Regions from separate parts of the Curtobacterium sp. LFS079 genome, predicted to be linked through region 1. Evidence: riboswitches for the same ligand, from Rfam matches in the RefSeq annotation. Region 1 holds a riboswitch; each other region holds the start of a gene.
The links. Region 1 has a riboswitch for thiamine pyrophosphate ahead of ACNQPB_RS16600 (FAD-dependent oxidoreductase). Riboswitches for the same ligand answer to the same signal wherever they lie in the genome.
Positions count from the first base shown of each region.

Region 2: another riboswitch for thiamine pyrophosphate. It lies ahead of thiC (phosphomethylpyrimidine synthase ThiC); the one in region 1 lies ahead of ACNQPB_RS16600 (FAD-dependent oxidoreductase).
Region 3: another riboswitch for thiamine pyrophosphate. It lies ahead of ACNQPB_RS13185 (ECF transporter S component); the one in region 1 lies ahead of ACNQPB_RS16600 (FAD-dependent oxidoreductase).

Region 1 is NZ_JBFPFO010000012.1:16,766-21,581, reverse strand. Features, by position in the region: gene ACNQPB_RS16600 (FAD-dependent oxidoreductase) at 1-967, opposite strand, end outside; TPP riboswitch at 958-1,076, opposite strand; gene thiE (thiamine phosphate synthase) at 1,104-1,787, shown strand; gene ACNQPB_RS16590 (RNB domain-containing ribonuclease) at 2,065-3,576, shown strand; gene ACNQPB_RS16585 (DEAD/DEAH box helicase) at 3,842-4,816, shown strand, end outside.
Region 2 is NZ_JBFPFO010000005.1:234,629-239,444, forward strand. Features, by position in the region: gene ACNQPB_RS11165 (alpha/beta fold hydrolase) at 1-283, shown strand, start outside; gene thiC (phosphomethylpyrimidine synthase ThiC) at 280-2,085, opposite strand; TPP riboswitch at 2,081-2,188, opposite strand; gene ACNQPB_RS11175 (amidohydrolase family protein) at 2,248-3,330, shown strand; gene ACNQPB_RS11180 (VOC family protein) at 3,414-4,286, shown strand; gene ACNQPB_RS11185 (hypothetical protein) at 4,385-4,816, shown strand, end outside.
Region 3 is NZ_JBFPFO010000007.1:82,436-87,251, forward strand. Features, by position in the region: gene ACNQPB_RS13175 (energy-coupling factor transporter transmembrane component T family protein) at 1-388, opposite strand, end outside; gene ACNQPB_RS13180 (ABC transporter ATP-binding protein) at 385-1,923, opposite strand; gene ACNQPB_RS13185 (ECF transporter S component) at 1,923-2,549, opposite strand; TPP riboswitch at 2,612-2,745, opposite strand; gene ACNQPB_RS13190 (NUDIX hydrolase) at 2,987-3,715, shown strand; gene ACNQPB_RS13195 (DUF4235 domain-containing protein) at 3,763-4,023, shown strand; gene ACNQPB_RS13200 (hypothetical protein) at 4,106-4,294, opposite strand; gene ACNQPB_RS13205 (hypothetical protein) at 4,309-4,479, shown strand; gene ACNQPB_RS13210 (glycoside hydrolase family 1 protein) at 4,512-4,816, opposite strand, start outside.

The DNA of each region.
Region 1 (4,816 bases):
CGCGGAGCAGCTGGTACACCCCGCCGGCCGACACAGCGATGGCGGAGCTGGGCCCGTCCTCGCGCTGGCTTGCCCCGATCACCACGGTGCCGTCTTCGCGCGGGACGATGTATACGGGCACGCCGCGGACCAGGCCACGGACCGTGGCCGTGAGCAGTGGCTGCAGATGCCCTGGCACCCGGAGGCGCAGGATGTCTCCGTACACCGGCCGCAGGGGCAGGGCGAGTCCGTCCGGCAGGCCTTCCAGCGCGGAGGCGGCCAGGCCGTTGGCGACCACGGTTTCCGTGGCCAGGACCCGGGTGCCGTCAGCCAGGAGCACCCCGGCCACGTCGCCGTCCTCCCACAGGAGCCCTGACGCCGCAGTGTTGAGCAGGAAACCGTCCACGAGGCCGTCGAACCCCGCCGCGTCGACCCAGCTGCGGTCTCCCGGTGAGTGCCGGGCCAGGCTTTCGAGGATGGCCGCGGCAAGCCTGCGCGGGTCCACCTGGTGGTCCCCTGGGATGTCGAAAGCGCAGGAAATCTGCGGGCTGAGCAGGGGTTCGCGTTCGCGGGCTTCACGCAGCGGCAAGGCCTGGATCTCCAGGCCGAGGCCCAGTTGGACGTCCCGCAGGTCGGCGAACGCCCGGCGGTCAGCGGCGTCCGCACCGACGGCGAGGGTCGGCGTCGTGCGGTATCCGGTACCGGCCGCATCGGAGGGCAGTCCGCGCACAAATGCGGGCCACAGCTGCGAGGAGGCAAGCATCAGCTCAAGGAGGTCTTCCTCCTGGTAGTGCAGCTCGCTCACCGGTGCCAGCATGCCTGCCGCGGCAAAGGTGGCGCCGGTCGCGGGCGCGGGGTCGATGACCACAACGGAGCGCCCCGAGCGGCGGGCTTCATGGGCGATGCCGAGGCCGATGATGCCCGCGCCGATGACCGCGACGTCGGCAGTGATGGCAGGATTCCGGGGTGCCGGGTGAAGTGTGTCCATGGGCCCTTCCCTACGCCGGCATTAACCGGATCAGGTCAAGCGGTCGGCGCTGAAGCCCTCTCAGCCGGACGGTCTCATTACGACGGTCGCGGCTCCCGCAGTACCAGCCCAGTTTAGGGGAACTACTCTGGTTTCCATGACCCAGCATGTTCTGCACACCACTGCCCGCCTCTACCTGTGCACCGATGCCCGGAAGAAGCAGGGCGATTTCGAGCAATTCGTCGACGCCGCGTTCGAAGGCGGAGTGGACATCATCCAGCTCCGCGACAAGACGATCGAAGCAGCCGAGGAGCTTGAACTCCTGGAGGTCCTGCACGCGGTGGCCCAGCGCCACGGCCGGCTCTGGGCCGTCAACGACCGGGCGGACATCGCGTCCCTTTCCGGGGCTCCCGTGTTCCATATCGGCCAGAAGGACCTGCCGCTGCGCGCGGCGAGGAAGCTGCTGCATGATCCCACCGTGATCGGCCTGTCGACCCACACGCCGGAACAGGTTGACGCCGCGATCGCCGCGTCCCCGGGCCGCAGCGGCCTGGACTACTTCTGCGTTGGCCCGGTCTGGGCGACGCCGACCAAGCCGGGCCGGGACGCCGTCGGGCTGGATCTGGTCAAGTACGCCGCGAGTGCGGTACGTGCCGCGGACGAGGAACGCGTGGGCGGGGTGCAGCTGCCGTGGTTCGCGATCGGCGGCATTGACCACAGCAATGTTGAGCAGGTGGTGCAGGCCGGTGCCGGCCGGATCGTAGTGGTGCGGGCGATCACCGAAGCAAGCGACCCGACGGCGGCCGCCAAGTCACTGCTCGCAGCCCTGCCGGACACGTGAGGGGCCTGCAGTCACAATCCGTTGAATGACGACGGCGGCCGCCGCCCCGGGTGCTTTTGGCACCTCGGGCGACGGCCGCCGTCGTTGTTTCAGCGGACGAGCTCAGGCACCGTAGCGGGCGCCTTCGGGCTTGGACTCCTGGTTCTATCCCCCACCCGCCACACTAGACGCACTGGCACCACCAGGAAACAGCCTCTGCTCCCCATTGACGCGGGACGCAATGCTAGGTCGCCCGGCGTCGTTTCCAGCCCTATTCGGATCGGTTACCCTGACTTTCGTGTCACATCACCGGATAACCCCGAATGTCAGTGAAACGTCGAACCAGCTGGCGGAGGCACTGGCTGCCCTGAGGACGGAACTCGAACTGCCCGGGGACTATCCGCATGACGCTATCGCCGAGGCAAAGGAGGCGGTGGCCCGGCACACCCTGCCTCCGCTCGACCTCGACCACATTCCCTTCGTGACCATCGATCCTGCCGGCTCCACCGACCTGGACCAGGCACTGCACATCGAACGCTCCGGGGAGGGCTACAAGGTCTTCTACGCCATTACCGACGTTCCCTCCTTCGTGTCCCCCGGCGGCGCCCTGGACGAGGAGACGCGGCACCGCGGCCAGACCTTCTACGCTCCGGACGGGCGGATCCCGCTGCACCCCGAGGTGATCAGTGAGCAGGCCGGCAGCCTGCTGGCCGGGCAGCGCTGCGGAGCGTTTGTGTGGGAGTTCGCCCTGGATGCCGCGGCGGAGGTCCAGTCCGCGCTGGTCCGGCGGGCCAGTGTCCGCAGCCGGGCGAAGCTCAACTACCACGATGTCCAGGCCGAGATCGATGCCGGCACCGCTGCGCCCGTCCTGCAGTTGCTCAAGGAGGTCGGCCTGAAGCGCGTGGAACTGGAACGCCGCCGCGGAGGCGCCAGCCTGAACATGCCGGAGCAGGAGATCGCGCCCCTGCCGATGGGCGGTTACCGCATCGTGGCCGCGCCGCCGCTGCCGGTGGAGGACTGGAACGCCCAGATTTCACTGATGACCGGCATGGCGGCCGCGGAGCTGATGCTGGACGGCAAAGTGGGAATCCTGCGCACCATGCCGTCTCCGGACGAACGCTCCCTGCTGCATTTCAAGCGCCAGACGGCGGCACTTGGCAAACCGTGGAAGGACGGCGCCGGGGGCATCAGCTACGGCGAATACCTCCGCACCCTGGACGCCACCGACCCCAAGCAGCTGGCCATCCTGCATTCGGCGGGCATGCTGTTCCGCGGCGCGGGTTACACCCCCTTCGACGGCGATGTCCCCGAGGAGGTGCTGCAGTCCGCCATCGGCGCCCCCTACGCCCACGCCACCGCCCCGTTGCGGCGCCTGATCGACCGCTTTGTCCTGGTGATCTGCGAGGCCCTGAGCAACGGCAGCGGAATTCCGGCGTGGGCCCGCGAGGCGCTGCCGGCGCTGCCGGCCATCATGGCCGCATCGGACCAACTGGCCGCCAGGCTCGAACGGCTGGCCTTGGACACCGTGGAGGCGGCGCTGCTGGTGAGCCATGTGGGCGAAGAGTTCGACGCCGTCGTCATCTCCGGTTCCAAACCAAACGGCACCAAACCGAACGGCACCAAACCGAACGGCAGCAACGGCAACGGGAACGGGAACGGGAACGGCCGCCCCTCCGGCGTCGTGCAGATTGCCGAACCCGCGGTCACCGCCCGCTGCGAGGGTGAGATGGACGCCGGGACAAAAGTCCGCGTGCGGCTGCTGGCCGCCGACATCAACACCCGGCAGATTTCCCTTGAGCTGATCGGCTGAGGAGCCGTCTTCAGCGGGCAAACCGTAGAAACCGGTACACTTGACCCGTAGTAATGGATGCCCGGTCGTTGATTCATTTCCTTTTTGACTCAACAAGCCCGCACCTACGCGATCTTGAGATTTGCCCGCTGGTCACCAGTGCCAGTATTCAGATAGCCCGCGATCGGCTTCCACTGGACCTGCTTGCGCCCGTCCGTGCTCCGGAACGGCTCCGCCGGAACCGTTGAGCATGCAGCGCAGCCCAAATGAATAAGGAAACTCCCCCGTGAGTGAATTGCACACCCATGAAGTCCTGAGTGACGGCAACGAATCGATCGAGCCCGAGGAAACCATCACCTCGGACGAAACACCCCACGAGATCGAAGAAAAATCCTTCGCCGACTTCAACGTCCGTGCCGACATCGTGGAATCGCTGGCCGACGCCGGCATCACCCACCCCTTCCCCATCCAGGCCATGACCCTTCCGGTCGCCTTGGGCGGGCATGACATCATCGGCCAGGCCAAGACCGGTACCGGCAAGACCCTCGGCTTCGGCATCCCGGCCCTGCAGCGCGTCGTCGGCCCGAGCGACGCCGGCCATGACAAGCTCGCGGTTCCCGGCGCGCCCCAGGCCCTGGTGATTGTTCCTACCCGCGAACTCGCCGTCCAGGTGGCCAACGATCTCCAGACCGCGTCCCGGAAGCGCAACGCGCGCATCGCTACGATCTACGGCGGCCGTGCTTACGAGCCGCAAATCGAAGCCTTGCAGAAGGGAGTCGAGGTGGTTGTCGGTACTCCCGGCCGCCTGATCGACCTCTACAAGCAGAAGCACCTGAGCCTCAAGAACGTTCGCATGGTGATTCTCGACGAAGCAGACGAAATGCTGGACCTCGGCTTCCTTCCCGACGTCGAGACCCTGATTGCCGGTACCCCCGCCGTCCGCCAGACCCTGCTGTTCTCGGCCACCATGCCCGGCCCGGTCATCGCGATGGCCCGCCGCTACATGACGCAGCCCACCCACATCCGCGCAGCCGACCCCAACGACGAGGGCCTCACCAAGCGCGACATCCGCCAGCTGATCTACCGCGCGCACAGCATGGACAAGACCGAGGTCGTCTCCCGCATCCTGCAGTCGAAGGGACGCGGACGGACCATCATCTTCACCAAGACGAAGCGCACGGCGGCGAAGGTGGCCGAGGAACTCGTGGACCGCGGCTTCGCGGCCGCCGCCATCCACGGCGACCTCGGGCAGGGCGCCCGT
Region 2 (4,816 bases), on a different contig from region 1:
GGAACCGCCGTCGAACGAGGACCCGCGCAGGGTCGCCCGGCGGCTGAGGCTGCAGGCACCACCGTGGGAGGCGCCGCTGCATATCGTTCCGGGCGTCCCTACCCTGGTGCTCACGGGCGGCTGGGAACCCCTGTACGAGGAGATCGCCGGCTACCTGCGCGAAACCGGTGCCCTCCACCGCGTCGCGGCAGGAGGACACCGGCCCCATGATTCGCCTGAAGGCGACCGGATCATCCGCTCCTTCATCGCGGAATCGGATCGCGCGCGGCGGACCTCGCCCTAGTTCACTGCGTTTTCGGGCAGCTTCAGCTCGGGGAGGTAGACCTTTCCACCGGCGGCCAGGAATTCTTCGCTCTTCTCCCGCATGCCCGCGTAGGCCTCGGCGATTGCCGCCTGGGAGTCGGCGGAGCCGTACTCGTTGCGGATGTCCTGGCTGATGCGCATGGAGCAGAACTTCGGCCCGCACATCGAGCAGAAGTGCGCCGTCTTGGCCGGCTCCGCGGGAAGGGTCTCATCGTGGAACGCCTCGGCCGTGACCGGGTCCAGCGACAGCGCGAACTGGTCCCGCCAGCGGAACTCGAAGCGGGCCTTGGACAGCGCGTCATCGCGTTCGTTGGCGCCCGGGTGGCCCTTGGCAAGGTCTGCTGCGTGCGCGGCGATCTTATAGGTGATCACGCCGGTCTTCACGTCGTCCTTGTTGGGCAGGCCCAGGTGCTCCTTCGGGGTGACGTAGCAGAGCATGGCCGTGCCGTAGCGGGCGATTTCCGTGGCGCCGATGGCCGAGGTGATGTGGTCGTAGCCGGGAGCGACGTCCGTGACGAGCGGGCCGAGGGTGTAGAACGGGGCGCCGTCGCACAGTTCCTGCTGGCGCTCCACGTTTTCCCGGACCAAGTGGAACGGGATGTGGCCCGGACCTTCCACCATGACCTGGACGTCGTACTTCCAGGCCCGCTTAGTCAGCTCGGCCAGGGTGTCCAGCTCGGCGAACTGGGCGGCGTCGTTGGCGTCCGCCGTCGCGCCCGGCCGGAGTCCGTCGCCCAGGGAGAACGCGACGTCGTACTTGGCGAAGATCTCGCAGAGCTCGTCGAAGTGGGTGTAGAGGAAGTTCTCCTCGTGGTGCGCCAGGCACCAGCCGGCCATGATGGAACCGCCGCGCGAAACGATGCCCGTCACGCGGTTGGCGGTCAGCGGGACGTAGCGCAGCAGCACGCCCGCGTGGATGGTCATGTAGTCCACGCCCTGCTCACACTGCTCGATCACGGTGTCGCGGAAGATCTCCCAGGTCAGCTTGTTGGCCTCGCCGTTGACCTTCTCCAGCGCCTGGTAGATCGGAACGGTGCCGATCGGAACGGGGGAGTTGCGGATAATCCACTCGCGGGTGGTGTGGATGTCATCGCCGGTGGAGAGGTCCATAACGGTGTCCGCGCCCCACTGCGTTGCCCACTGCAGCTTGTCGACTTCTTCGGCGATCGAGCTGGTCACGGCCGAGTTGCCGATGTTGGCATTGATCTTCACCAGGAAGGCCTTGCCGATGATCATCGGCTCGGACTCCGGGTGGTTGATGTTGTTGGGGATGATGGCCCGCCCGGCAGCAACCTCGCTGCGGACCAGTTCGACGTCGCAGTTTTCGCGGAGCGCAACGTACTTCATTTCCGGTGTCACGATGCCCTGCTTGGCGTAGTGCATCTGGGTCACCGTCTTGCCCTCGACGGCGCGGCGGGGCACCGGCTGTGCGCCCTTCCACTCTGCGGAAGCTGCTCCGCGACGCACGGCCGACTTGCCGTCGTCGAGCAGGTTCCGTTCACGGCCGCTGTACTCTTCGGTGTCGCCGCGCCCTTCGATCCAGGCCGCGCGGAACGGTTCCAGCCCGACCACGGGATCGCTGCCGGGACCGGCGGTGCGGTAGACCTGGAACGGCGGGTTGGCCTCGCCGTTGGGGGAGGGCTCCAGCGCAATTTCGGTGACAGGCACCCGAATGCCGGAACCGGCGTCCTCGATATAGGCCAGGGAATGCGATTTCAGCGACTGCGTCACGTCGGCGGAACCGTTCTGGGCAGGGCTGTGCTGTGCATTTGAGGTACTCAAAGGATTACTCACTTCCTTCGCCGGCATTACCCGGACAGGTTCGACGGTCGCAGGCTGCGTCAGCCTGATCTCAGCCCATGCATGGGCCCCCGTGTGGTCGTAGTCGAAGCTACCACAGCCCCGGGCGCGGGGATCGAAAAGCCCGGATGTTACCGTGGCAGCGTGCAGCGCATCATCGAATTCACAGGCCCGGTGCTCTGCGGGCCCGCAGAGGAACGCCGCGGACTGTGGTCGGTGGACGGCCGCCTCACCTTCACCCGCCCGGAACAAGAACCGCACGCGATCCTGGACGGCTGGGTGCTGCCGGGTTTCGTGGATGCCCACTGCCATATCGGCCTCGGGCCAGGCGGAGCGGTGGACGAGGACACTGCCCGGACCCAAGCCCTGGCGGACCGCGACGCCGGAACCCTCCTGGTGCGCGACGCCGGAGTCCCGGCGGATACCCGCTGGCTGCAGGGGAGCGGGGAGGTGCCCCGGATCATCCGCTCCGGCCGGCACATCGCCCGCAGCCGGCGTTACCTGCGCGGCCTTGCCGTGGAAATTGAACCGGAACAGCTCGTGGAGGAAGCCAGGAAGCAGGCCCGCGCGGGCGACGGCTGGGTGAAACTGGTGGGGGACTGGATCGATCGCTCCGCCGGCGACCTCGGACCCTCCTTCCCGGCCGCCGTCGTCAGGGACGCCGTGGCCGCGGTCCATGACGAAGGCGCCCGCGTGACCGCCCATTGTTTTGCGGAGGACACCATCGACGACATGCTCGACGCCGGCATCGACTGCATCGAGCACGCCACGGGCCTGCAGCCCCGGCACATCCCGCGGTTGGTCGAGCAGGCCGTTCCGATCGTTCCCACCCTGGTGAACATCGCGACCTTCCCGGACATCGCCATACACGCCGAAGCCAAGTTCCCCCGCTACGCCGCGCACATGCGGGAGCTGTGGGAAGGCCGCCACGAACGGATCGGCGAGGCGTACGAAGCCGGGGTGCGGATCTATGCGGGAACCGACGCCGGAAGCGTCATCAAGCACGGCCGCATCGCCGACGAGATCCTTGAACTCCATCGTGCCGGGCTTCCCCGGGCCGCGGCCCTCGACGCCGCCTGCTGGTCCGCGCGCGAGTGGCTGGGGGCCGGCGGGATCAGCGAAGGCGCCCCGGCCGATGTCGTGCTCTGCGCGGAGGATCCGCGGCGGAGGCTTGGCACTATCACCCGGCTGCGGCACGTGGTGCTCGGCGGAAAAATGATCAGGTGATTCTTGGAATAAATTGAAGCTTCAAGTAATTTAATAAGAGTAGAAGCGCCGATCGGCGGCGCCAACACTTTTCGGGAGTTTCAATGACCACCGCAGCCAGCCAGGACCTGCTTCCTGCCGAACTGACCATGGGCACCGTCATGCTCAAGGTCGGCGACATGAAGCTCATGAGCGACTACTACCAGAACGCCCTGGGCCTGGACGTCGTGGCGGAGCAGGACGGCGGCCTCTACTACGGGCGCCTCGGGAAACCCCTGGTGCACCTTGCTCCGGGCGGCGGCCTGCAGATTCCCGGGCGCGGGGAAGCGGGCCTCTTCCACACCGCCCTGCTGTTCGGGGACCGGGCCGCCCTCGCGGCGACCGTCGCCTCCGCGGCGCAGTATGAACCGCGCGCCTTCGTCGGAAGCGCGGACCACTTGGTCAGCGAAGCCTTCTATTTCACCGATCCCGAGGGCAACGGCATCGAGCTCTACTACGACAAGCCCCGCGACGGCTGGGAATGGAACGGCAGCTCTGTGGTCATGGACAGCCTTCCGCTGCCGCCGCAGCGCTACCTGCAGGAGCACCTGAGCGAACAAGCACTGGCCGGCCAGCGCGAGGCCGGTGCCGGCGTCGGACATGTCCACCTGCAGGTGGGTGATGTGCAGACTGCCCAGGACTTCTACGTCGACACCCTCGGCTTCGAGCGGACCGCAGGATGGCACGGCCAGGCCCTGTTCGTCTCTGCCGGCGGCTACCACCACCACATGGCGATGAACGTCTGGAACAGCCGCGGGGCCGGCCCGCGCCGCGACACCCTGGGGCTGGGTGAAGTGGTGATCGAGGTGCCGTCCGGTGACGACGTCGGAGCGCTTGCCGATCGCCTCAAGGTCGCCGGAATCGGATCGCACCACACCGGACAGGAGCTGCGTTTCGAAGATCCGTGGCGCAACCGCCTCCGGGTGGCGGTCCGTTAGCTGCCCTGTCCGTTACGCTGATCGTGGCGGCGCGATTCCCCGGTAGTGCCGGTCGACCGCCGCCCCTGCGTTGGAACGGATGAATGAGAGTGGTTTCCATGGGTTTTGCCGAAGTTTTTGTTGCCACCCACGATGAAGCGCTCAAGCGGGCGGCTGCCCTGGAAAGCGGCGGCGACGTGGCCGGGACGGCTGTGCGTATCCCCGGCATCAGCGACTTCGAAGTGGAGCAACTGGGGGACCTGGCCGGGACAGCCGTCCACGCTGCGGGCGCGGACTACGAACTGGCCATGGTCGATGTCACCAGTGACGCATTGCTTGGTGTTCCTGCGGCCATGGTGCGCGCCCTCTCCGAACTGCTCAGCTACGAAAGCGAAGGCGAAGGCAACGTCCTGGACGACGTCGCCGAAAGCTGGGCCGCGCAGGACGACATGCCCTTCGGTGCGGCGGAATCCCGCGGCTATGTCCAGCAGTTGGCGGCGCTGGCCGCAGACGTCGAAAAGTCCGAACGGGCCGGGCTCTACGTCTGGTCC
Region 3 (4,816 bases), on a different contig from region 1:
CGGTGCAGCTCATCAGCAGGACCGCCGGCAGGGCGATCGCCAGCCCGCGCAGCATGAACCCAAGCCCCAGCTGAAGAGAGCCTTCGCTGATGGACCAGATGCCGACGTCGAGCAGTGTCCTTCCGCTGTCCGCCGACAGGATCGCGGTGCTCCAGCCGCCCAGGGCCGCCGCGAGGATGAGCGGCCAGCCGCGTTGCCACAAGAGCCGCAGGGTCAGGCCGACCAGCGGGAACAGGGCGAACTCCGCGAGCAGGGCGGTGGACGCGGAGACCCAGTCGATGGACAGCGCCAGCACCAGGGTGATCGCAAAGACGGCCATGAACTTCACCAGCGGGTTGGCCCGGGTGAGGAGGGCGTGGTTGCCGTGCAGGCTCATGACCTCCCTCATGCCGCACCCGCCTCCGTATAGGCCGCAGCTGCGGAGTCGAGCCGCATTTCGGTGCCGCCCAGCACCGCACTGAATTCCTGGTCATGGGTCACGGAGACAACGGCGGTTCCGGCGTCGAGCAGTTCGGACAGGAAGGACGCGAGTTCGGCCCAGGTGTTGGCGTCCTGGCCGAAGGTCGGCTCGTCCAGCACCAACACCTTGGGGCTCGCCGCCAGCACCGTGGCCACGGACAGCCTGCGCTTCTCGCCGCCGGAGAGCGTGTAGGGGTTGGCGTCCACCAGGTGCGTCAGGCGCAGGCGCTCAAGCAGTTCATCGACACGTTCCTCCCCGTGCCCCAGATGCCGCGGCCCGAACATGAGCTCATCCAGCACCCGGCCCGTGACGAACTGGTGCTCCGGCTCCTGGAACACGGTCCCGATCCGCGAAATCAGCTGCTGCGCCTTCCACGTGTAGGGGTCGCTTCCGGCGCCGTTGGAAAGCGCGACGCCGGCGCCCACCTTCCCGGCCACCGGCGCCAGCAGCCCGGCGAGGGTCAGCGCGAAGGTGGACTTGCCCGCGCCGTTGGGTCCGGTGATGGTGAGTGCCTGGCCGGCGACTACGTCGGCATTGAGGCCGGACTGCGCCGGGACGGGCGGAATGGTCTTGAAGCCGCGGCGGCGCGGGCGCTCCCGGGAAACAGCAAGGTCCTCCGCGCTGAGGAGGAGCCCGCCGGCGTCCCCGTGTGCCCCTTTTTCCGTCCGTGCCCGGGTGGCCGGCACATACCCCGGGACCCAGACGCCGGCGGCGGCCAGCATGTCGCGGGCCTGTTCCAGCACGGCGTCCGGCGGGCCGTCCAGCAGCACCGCGGGCTCGGAGGAGCTTCCGGGCTGCAGCACCACGATCCGGTCCACCAGATCCTTCCACACGGACACCCGGTGCTCCACCACCACCAGCGTGGCACCGGTCTTGTTCAAGCAGCGCCCGACGGCGTCCCGCACCTCCAGTACCCCGGCCGGGTCCAGGTTCGCCGTCGGTTCGTCCAGCAGGATCAGCCCGGGGCGCATCGCCAGGATGCCGGCGAGCGCCAGGCGCTGCTTCTGCCCTCCGGAGAGGGCCGACGTCGGGTGGTCGATCGCGAAGCCGGCCAGCCCGACGTCGTCGAGTGCCTCGTGCACGCGCGCCCAGATGTCGCCGGGCGGCACGGCCAGGTTCTCGGCGCCGAAGGCGACGTCGTCACCGAGGCGCGAGAGGACCACCTGGGTCTCCGGGTCCTGCTGCATGAGTCCGGCCCGGCCGCGGCTGTCCTGCGGCCGGGCGCCGTCGATCAGCAGCGAGCCGGTTTCGTCGGCGTCGTCCTCGCCGCCCAGTACCCCCGCAAGGGCGTGGAGCAGCGTGGACTTGCCGGCGCCCGACGGGCCCAGCAGCAGCACCCGCTCACCCGGTGCGATGTCCAGGTCAAGGCCATGGACGGCCTGGGCGGTGCGGCCGGCGTGCCGCCAGCCCCAGCCGCGTGCGGAAACGGCAGCGGCGCGGACGCCGGCTTCACTGGACGGCATCAGGAGAAGACGGGCTCCGTGGCGGCCTTCCGGGACGCGAAGGAGCTGAGCACACCGGTCTTGGCCAGGCCGCGGGTGGCGATCCAGGAGAGGCCGCCCGCGATCACGGCACCGGAGATCGCGCAGAACACGATGTAGGCGAGCTTGTCGCCGGCCTCGTACGCGATGTTCCAGCCCCACGGCATGAAGGAGTCGTTCAGGCCGCAGAACAAGCCTGCGCCAGCACCCGCCAGCAGCGATGCGGGCAGGTTGAACTTCTTGTATATGAGTGCCGCGAACACCAGCTCGGCGCCGAGGCCCTGGAGCACGCCGGAGATCAGCACGGTGGTGCCGTACTGCGAGCCCATGATCAGCTCGCCGGTGGCGGCAACGGTTTCGCAGAAGAGCGCCGCGCCCGGCTTGCGGATGATGAGCATGCCAAGCACGGCCGGAATCATCCAGCCGCCGGCGTAGAGGCCGCTGGAAGGCGGGTAGACGAAGACCGGGGCGAGCAGGTTGGCGCCCTGGTCCCAGGCCCAGAAGATCACGCCGCCCGCGACGGCGATCAGTGCCGCCACCACGATGTCCACCACGCGCCAGGTGTAGCCGGTCTTACTGGAAGCCGGCGTCGAAGAAATACCAGTCATTGTGTCCTCCTGAGGAACAGGAGGGGAAAGTGTCGCCCGGCCCTTGTTTCCCGGCCACCGGTCACTCTGAGAACTCGACTCCCTTGCGCCGGTACTAACCGGATCAGGTTCGAGGGTCTGCGGTGTTCCGCACTCTCAGCGCCCTTCCTTCGTTCTGCTGCTGCAGCCCGACGGCGGCGCTCCCCTGTCGTTATCAATTGCCCTTTTGGGCGTGCTCCAGTTTACACCCGGGCCTTTACCGGGCCCCTTCCGGGCGTTTTCGGGGCAGGGCGGACGGTCACATTGGCGCGGGGGTGCCTGGGCCTTGCACATTCTGCTGGATCACCCTGCTGGATAACCGAGGCTTGACCGCACCGTGGCCTGCAATGGTGCGGGTACGGTGGAGTGACTGCAGGTGTGATCCAGCAGAATCGTCACGAGGAGAGCAGGGAGCGTCCATGGCGGAAGACAATTCGCCCGGGAACACCGGGGCGCCCGGCACCGCGTCAGGTACAGCGCCCGGCACCGCGCCCGAGCCGCGGCTGGCGGCGAGCGTGATCCTGCTGCGGGACGGCGCCGACGGCCCGGAAGTCTTCGTCCAGCACCGGGTGTCCACCATGGATTTCGCGGCCGGAATGGTGGTGTTCCCCGGCGGCCGGGTGGACGCCGTCGACGGCAGCGGCTGGAAGTTCGCGGACGGGCTCGTACGGCAGCACGCGCAGGTGTGGCGCCGCTGCAGCATCGCGGCCGCAGACCCCGGCACGGCAGAGCACAACGCGGGCCGGGTCCTTGCCGCGGCGCTGCGCGAAGTCCAGGAAGAGGCGGGACTGCAGCTGGACGCAAGCCTGATGCGGCCGTGGGCCAACTGGGTCACCCCGGCGGACCAGCCTAAGCGCTTCGACACCTACTTCTACCTGGCTGCACCCGGGCCGGAGGACGAGGCCCGGCACCAGACCACCGAGGCCTGGCAGTCATTGTGGATGCCGGTGCGCGGAATCCTTGGCGGCGAGGCCGCGGGCGCCCTCAAGCTGATGCCACCCACCCTGGTGCTGTTGGAGGAACTGCTCCGGCTCGGCAGCACGGAAGCCTGCCTCGCCGTAGAACGGGACATCACTCCGGTTCGCCCGGAACCGGGTGCGCTCAAGGCCTTCTTCGAGCGCCGCCGCCAGTCCCCGGCAGCCGAATAGGGTTAGGCTGGGGTTCGGTCCTGTTTCCTCCCGCAAGGAGCCCCGGAATGAACATCTTTTTCAAACTGCTTGGCGCCGGCATCGGCATGGGCGCAGGATTCGTGGCCACCAAGCTGGTCAACGGCGTGTGGGAAAAGACCACCGGAAACAAACCGCCCAAGGGCCACGACGACATGGAAACCAGCCTGCGTTCAGCCCTTGCCTTCGCACTGGTCTCCTCTTCGGTCACTGCCATCATCCAGGTGCTGACCAGCCGCGCCACGCAGCGCGCCATCACCCGTTTCGCCAAGACCCCGGACATTACCTAGGTAGTTCCCACGGGTGGCGCTCTGGCACGCCGGGCGATTCACGTAGATTGCACCGCGGGCTGAACAAGCTCGATTCGCAGTCTTAGACCGGGTTCTGGGCCAGATCGGCGGCGCCGATGGAGGCGGCGAGCGGGCCCAGGAAAGCGGCCCGCAGCGTTGGGCGGAAGCGCGGCGGGGTGAATTCGATGGCTTCGAAGGCGCCTTGGGCGATCGCCAGGAACCGAGGGTCTGTGCCGAGCCCTCCACCCAGCAGCACGGTGGCCGGATTCAAGGCGTCGGCGATAAGTGAGATTCCCGGACGAGATGGGCAGCGGTGGCCTCGACGACGGCCCGCGCGGCGGGGTTGGTAAGGTCGCCCCGGGCGCCGTGCCGGCGGGCGCGGCGTCCGTGGTTGACAGTGAAGTTGTGATGGCGAATGCGAGTCCCCGGGACGCCGCCGACTGGCAACGGTCGTAGCTCGGCGACGTCCCGGGGACGGTTGGAGGTCCTCAACCGCGCCGGAGGACTCCGGTCTTCGCGATGCGGCCGAGCCAGGATGCGCTGGGCTTCGGGGTCCGTTCGAAGGTCTCTTTGTCCCAGCCGATGAGTCCGAATGTGGGTGTGTACGATCCCCATTCGTAGTTGTCGAGGGCTGACCAGTGGAGGTAGCCGAGGACGTCGATTCCGTCGGACATGGCGCGGTGCAGGCCTTGGAGGGCGTCGTGGGTGTAGTCGATCCGGCGGGCGTCGTTGTCGGTTGCGATCCCGTTCTCGGTGACGAAGATCGGAGTATGCCCGGTGAGTTCCCACGCGT